Regions from separate parts of the Citricoccus sp. genome, predicted to be linked through region 1. Evidence: predicted binding sites of a transcription regulator. Region 1 holds the regulator's gene; each other region holds the start of a gene.

Region 1 (2,185 bases):
TCCGGCACGGCGCGGGCCGCCGGCCGGAAGCCGCCGTCCAGGGTGCCGGGTCCCCAGCTGTTCCATTCCATGGGCCCCGACGCTAGCAAGGCGTCCCGGAGAACCCGGGGAACGGCTCGCGCCCGGCGTGAACCGGGTCGTGGGCGGAGCGGGACGGCTCGGACACGACCGGGTGGCGGGAGGCGCCGGGAGCGGACTGGACAGAGGTATTAGACTTGGCACTTGAACTCGACGAGTGCTAAGTGCATGGCCGGGACGACCGGTGCACCACTGACCGACGACGGGAGGGTGAGATGAGCGAGCAGCCGCGCCGCATGCAGGTGCTGCAGGCGATCGTGGAGGACTACGTGGCCTCCCGGGAACCGGTCGGCTCCAAGGCCCTCGTGGACCGCCACCAGCTGGGCGTGTCCTCGGCGACCGTGCGCAATGACATGGCCGCCCTGGAGGACGAGGGGCTGATCGTGGCCCCGCACACCTCGGCCGGGCGCATCCCGACGGACAAGGGCTACCGCGTCTTCGTGGACCAGATCTCCGAGGTCAAGCCGCTCTCGGCCGCGGAGCGCCGGGCTGTGCAGACCCTGCTGGACTCCTCCGATGACCTGCACGAGATGATGTCCCGCACCGTCCGGCTGCTCTCCCAGCTGACCCACCAGGTGGCCGTGCTGCAGTACCCGCACCTGGACTCCTCCACCGTGCGGCACCTGGAGCTGGTCGCCCTGGCCCCCCGCCGCGTCCTGGCGGTGGTGATCCTGTCCTCCGGCCAGGTGGACCAGCGCGCCGTCACCACCGAGCAGGACGTCTCGGAGACCTCCCTGAACGCCCTGAAGCAGCTGTTCCTGCGCCACCTCGACGGCCTGACCCCCGTCCAGGCCGCCGACGGGCTCCGGGCCGCCATGGCGACCGTGCCGGAGCAGGACCGGGAACTGGCGGGCGTCCTGGCCGGCCAGCTGGACCAGTTGCTGGCAGCCCGGCGCGAGGACCGCATCATCATGGCCGGCACGGCCAACCTGGCCCGGTCACCGGGGGACTTCCCGTACTCGATCGGCCCCATCCTGGAGGCCCTCGAGGAGCAGGTCGTGCTGTTGCGCCTGCTGACCGAGATGGAGCAGGATGTGCGGGGCCTGAGCGTGCGCATCGGGTCCGAGAACACCGGTTCGCTGGCCGAGACCTCGGTCATCGCGGCCGGTTACGGACCCGGGGCCGGTGCCAAGCTCGGGGTCGTCGGACCCACCCGCATGGACTACCCCGGCACGATGACCGCGGTCCGCGCCATCGCCCGCTACCTGTCCAGGATCCTGTCCCAGTAGACTGCCGGGCCGCATCAGACCCGAACACGAATCCCGTCCGGAAGGAATACCCCACACCGTGGCAGACCACTACGAGGTCCTCGGCGTCAGCCGTGACGCCTCTGCCGAGGAGATCAAGCGCGCCTACCGCAAGCTGGCCCGCAAGCTCCACCCCGACGTCAACCCCGCCCCGGAGGCCGGAGACCAGTTCAAGGAGGTCACCCGCGCCTACGAGGTGCTCTCGGACGAGGACAAGCGGCGCAACTACGACGCGACCGGCCACGAGAACGGCACCGGCGGCATGGGCGGATTCGGCGGGGGTGACTTCGGCGGCTTCCAGGACATCTTCGAGACGTTCTTCGGGGGCGGTGGCGGCATGGGCGGCGGCGGGCGTGGCCCGGCGAGCCGGTCCCGCCGCGGCCAGGACGCGCTGATCACCGCGCGGATCGACCTGGTGGACGCCGTGTTCGGCGTGGACAAGACCCTCGAGGTGGACACCGCGGTGGTCTGCCCGGAGTGTGACGGCTCCTGCTGCCGGCCCGGCACCCACCCCGAGACCTGTTCCATCTGCCACGGCCAGGGCGCCATCCGCCGCCCCGTCCGTTCCATCCTGGGCACGGTGATGGCCGCCGAGACCTGTTCGGCGTGCCAGGGCTTCGGCACCGTCATCCCGGATCCCTGCCGCGAGTGCAACGGCCAGGGCCGCGTGCGCGACCGCGCGTCCCTGACCATCAAGATCCCCGCCGGCGTCGCCACCGGCACCCGCATCCAGTTGGCCGGACGGGGGGAGGCCGGCCCGGGCGGCGGCCCCAACGGCGACCTCTACGTGGAGATCGACGTCCGGCACCACGACGTGTTCACGCGGGACGGCGACGACCTGCTGGCGACCATGACCGTGC
Region 2 (2,185 bases), on a different contig from region 1:
CAGGAGGCCTGAGCGCCACGGTCATGGGGCCGTGGCCACGTCCGCGGCAGCCACCACGGCGCCGCCCGGTGCCGAAGATCTGGTGATGATGGTCCATGACTGAGTACCCGCGCGATCAGTTCGATGACGTGCCCGAATACCGCAACCGCAAGGGCGGCCATCGGGCCGTGGCGGAGCCGTCCGGCGGCACCGGCCCGTCCGGGCTGACCTGGATCTCGCTCGCCGCCGCCCTGGCCCTGGTGATCGGGGCGTTCTCGTACTTCATCCTGCCCACGCTGCGGGTCCAGGAGACCGCCCGGCCCGGTGCTGCGGAGGCGTCGGTGTCCGGGTCGGCGGCACCGGGGCAGGCAACCTCCCCGGGAATGACCCGGCCCGGTTCCGGGGCGGGGACCGCCGACCCGTCGGCCTCCGGCACGGCCAGGGCGGCGTCGTCGTCCGCGCCACCGGCCCGGTCTCCGGAACCCAGTACGACGCCGCGGAAGACCACGACCCCGCAGCCCACGAAGACGCCGGAACCCACGCCGACTCCCACGCAGACCCAGGAGCCTCAGACGGTGGACTACTCCTTCCCGGTGGAGGTCTACAACGCCTCCCGGGTCAACGGGCTGGCCGGCCGGGTCGGCGGCACCCTCTCCGGTTCCGGCTTCACGGTGGCCACCGCCGGGAACTGGTCGGGATACCCGGTGTCCTCCTCCGCGGTCTTCTACTCGTCGAACCCGGTCACCGCCCAGGCGGTCGCGGCCCGGCTCGGGCTGCCGGCGGTCTATGACGGGCGGATCCCCGGCATCGCCGTGGTGGTCACCGCGTCCTACGCCGGCTGACGTCCCGATGCGCACCCCGCGTTCCGGACGCGGATTCCCCTGCCCGCTGAACAACCGTCCGGGGCCCGGCCCGATGTTTGCACTCGGGTGTGCCGAGTGCTAAATATGGACTAGCACTCAGTGGTTCGGACTGCCAAGGCCCGCAGGCATGCGGGTGGTCCGCGCCACGAGTTTGACCTGAACGTGGTGAGGCCCGGCCCAGGGCCGTCCGTCGCGGGCACTGCACAGGTCGGTTGAACACTGCCAAGCAACGCCAAGGTCCAGAAAGGACAGTGCACACATGGCCAAGACCATTGCATTCGACGAAGAGGCGCGCCGCGGCCTGGAGAAGGGCCTGAACACCCTTGCCGACGCCGTCAAGGTGACCCTCGGCCCGCGCGGCCGCAACGTGGTGCTGGAGAAGAAGTGGGGCGCGCCCACCATCACCAACGACGGTGTCTCCATCGCCAAGGAGATCGAGCTCGAGGATCCGTACGAGAAGATCGGCGCCGAGCTCGTCAAGGAGGTCGCCAAGAAGACCGACGACGTCGCCGGCGACGGCACCACCACCGCCACCGTGCTGGCCCAGGCCCTGGTCAAGGAAGGCCTGCGCAACGTGGCCGCCGGCGCCGACCCGCTGTCCCTGAAGCGCGGCATCGAGAAGGCCGTGGAGGCCGTCACCGCCGAGCTCATCGCCTCCGCCAAGGAGATCGAGACCAAGGAGCAGATCGCCGCCACCGCGTCGATCTCCGCCGCCGACCCGCAGATCGGCGCCCTGATCGCCGAGGCCCTGGACAAGGTCGGCAAGGAGGGCGTCGTCACCGTCGAGGAGTCCCAGACCTTCGGCCTGGAGCTCGAGCTCACCGAGGGCATGCGCTTCGACAAGGGCTACATCTCCGGCTACTTCGTCACCGACGCGGAGCGCCAGGAGACCGTGCTGGAGGATCCGTACATCCTCATCGTCAACTCCAAGATCTCCAACGTGAAGGACATGGTGTCCCTGCTGGAGAAGGTCATGCAGTCCGGCAAGCCGCTGCTGATCATCGCCGAGGACGTCGAGGGCGAGGCCCTGGCCACCCTGGTGGTCAACAAGATCCGCGGCACCTTCAAGTCCGTGGCCGTCAAGGCCCCGGGCTTCGGCGACCGCCGCAAGGCCATGCTGGCCGACATCGCCATCCTCACCGGTGGCCAGGTCATCTCCGAGGAGGTCGGCCTCAAGCTGGAGAACGCCACCCTGGACCTGCTGGGCACCGCCCGCAAGGTCGTCGTCACCAAGGACGAGACCACCATCGTCGAGGGTGCCGGTGACGCCGAGGAGATCGCCGGACGGGTCAGCCAGATCCGTGCCGAGATCGAGAACACCGACTCCGACTACGACCGCGAGA
Region 3 (2,185 bases), on a different contig from region 1:
CGGCACCGGCGGCCACCTGGCGCATGCCCTCGTTGACGAGGGCCTGGGCCAGCACGGTGGCGGTGGTGGTGCCGTCGCCGGCGACGTCCTGGGTCTTGGTGGCCACTTCCTTGGCCAGCTGGGCGCCCATGTTCTCGTACGGGTCGTCCAGCTCGATGTCACGGGCGATGGTCACGCCGTCGTTGGTGATGGTGGGTGCGCCCCAGGCCTTGTCGAGGACGACGTTGCGCCCCTTGGGGCCGAGGGTGACCTTGACCGTGTCGGCCAACTTGTCGATGCCGGCCTGCAGTGCGCGGCGGGCCTCATCGTTGAAGGCAAGCTGCTTCGCCATGAACGAAGCTCCTTTCGGGTGTGGACGGCGGCTCCGGGCCCGGCCGGGCATCCGGTCGCCGCGTCGAGGTGAAGGTGGGGGGCCGGCGTCGCGCCCTCCCGCGGCCCTGGGGCCGGAAGGTCACGACGTCGGCGCTGACGCGATCAGGCCCGGCCGGCTGGAGTGCCTGGCCGGGCCTGGTGCGTCAACCGGACGCGGTGCCGTGCGGGGGCACGGACCGGGTCCGGTGGAAGATCACTTGGTGACGATGGCCAGCACGTCGCGGGCGGACAGCACGAGGTAGTCCTCGCCGCCGACCTTGACCTCGGTGCCGCCGTACTTGGAGAAGAGCACGACGTCGCCCTCGGCGACATCGACCGGGATGCGGTTGCCGTTGTCATCGACACGGCCGGCGCCGACGGCCACGACCTGGCCCTCCTGCGGCTTCTCCTTGGCGGTGTCCGGGATCACCAGGCCGGAAGCGGTGGTCTGCTCGGCTTCCAGCGGACGGACAACAATGCGATCCTCAAGGGGCTTGATGGAGACAGACACGTCTGTACTCTCCTTCTCTGTGGTGGGCCAGACCACGGGGGTCCGACCGGCGTCAGTGGATTCTGCTGTGCGCCGTAGGCTGGCCAACCGTCGTCGCGGGTGCCGGATGGCAGGTCCTTCAGGCTTGGCACCCGGTGCCCCGGAGTGCCAGAAATGACTCTAGGACGAGGCTTAGCACTCGGTCAAGGCGAGTGCCAGTCGTGTCCCCGGGAGCCGCGCGGAGCGCCGGTCCGCGACCCGGCACGCGGCCAGGACTCTGGCCGCACCCGGTCACGGGCTGACACAATGGAGGGGACGCGATCGCCCCGGCCTGCCGGGCCCCGGACGGCCGCGGGTTCCGCCGCTCCGCTGATCACGGGAGGACCATCGTGTCCCTGCACGGCCCGCAGGACGGGCCCCTCGCCACCACCCCCCGATCCGCACGCCCCCGGCCGAGGCCCCGGGCGCTGCGCCGCGCCTCGCTGATGCTCGCCGCCTCGACCGCGGTCCTGGTCCTCGTGACCGCCTGCACCGGCGGGCCCGCCGAGCCGCCCACCTCCGGCTCGCCATCCGGCACGGCTCCCGGTACCACCACGCCCTCCCCCACCGGCTCCGGCGCGGAGACCGTCACCGTGGAGCACGCCCAGGGCACCACCGAGGTCCCGGCCGATCCCGGGAAGGTCTTCGTCTTCGACCTCGGGGTCCTGGATTCCCTGAACGCACTGGGCATCCAGCCCGACGGCGTGCCGGATGCGCCCTACCCCGAGGAGCTGCAGTCCGTGGCGGACGGCGCGGAGGTGCGAGTCGGCTCCCTCACGGAGCCTGACCTGGACGTCATCGCCGAGGAGGAGCCGGACCTGATCATCATCTCCGCGGCGACCGCGGACGCGTACCCCGAACTGTCCGGGATCGCCCCGACCATCGACCTGTCCGTGGACCCCGCGGAACCGATGGAGTCCTTCACCCAGAACGCCACCGCCCTGGGCGAGGTCTTCGGCCGGGAGATGCAGGTGCAGGCCGCGCTCCGCGAGATCGAGACGAAGATCGAGGATGCCCGGGTGACGCTGAAGGACGCCGGGAACACCAACGGCCTGGTGGTGATGACGGGATCCGGCGAGATCACGGCCTTCGGCCCGGAGTCCCGCTTCGGCCTGATCCACGACGTGCTCGGCGTGCCCAGCGCCACCCCGGTGATGGGCGAGGGCCCGGACGGCGCTCCGGCCTCCCCCGAGTTCATCGCCGACGCCGACCCGGACAACCTGTTCGTCATCGACGAGGACGCCGCCCTCGGCCGGCAGGGAGCCACCGCCGAGGACGTGCTGGACGACGACCTGGTCAGCGGCA

What was found. The regulator HrcA, encoded in region 1, represses chaperone genes, less so after heat shock. The targets are predictions, from matches to a motif close to TTNGCACTCGNNNNNNNCGAGTGCNAA.
Region 2: a site for HrcA is predicted at 898-924, ahead of groL (chaperonin GroEL). Genes of this name have one in related genera too.
Region 3: a site for HrcA is predicted at 1,034-1,060, ahead of groES (co-chaperone GroES). Genes of this name have one in related genera too.

Annotation. Positions count from the first base shown of each region.
Region 1 is NZ_DAOMPX010000034.1:14,794-16,978, forward strand. It holds gene PLJ28_RS11085 (DUF3097 family protein) at 1-71, opposite strand, end outside; gene hrcA (heat-inducible transcriptional repressor HrcA) at 294-1,307, shown strand; gene dnaJ (molecular chaperone DnaJ) at 1,366-2,185, shown strand, end outside.
Region 2 is NZ_DAOMPX010000019.1:30,867-33,051, forward strand. It holds gene PLJ28_RS08105 (DUF3263 domain-containing protein) at 1-12, shown strand, start outside; gene PLJ28_RS08110 (LytR C-terminal domain-containing protein) at 96-821, shown strand; gene groL (chaperonin GroEL) at 1,102-2,185, shown strand, end outside.
Region 3 is NZ_DAOMPX010000027.1:3,817-6,001, reverse strand. It holds gene groL (chaperonin GroEL) at 1-331, opposite strand, end outside; gene groES (co-chaperone GroES) at 566-862, opposite strand; gene PLJ28_RS09855 (siderophore ABC transporter substrate-binding protein) at 1,231-2,185, shown strand, end outside.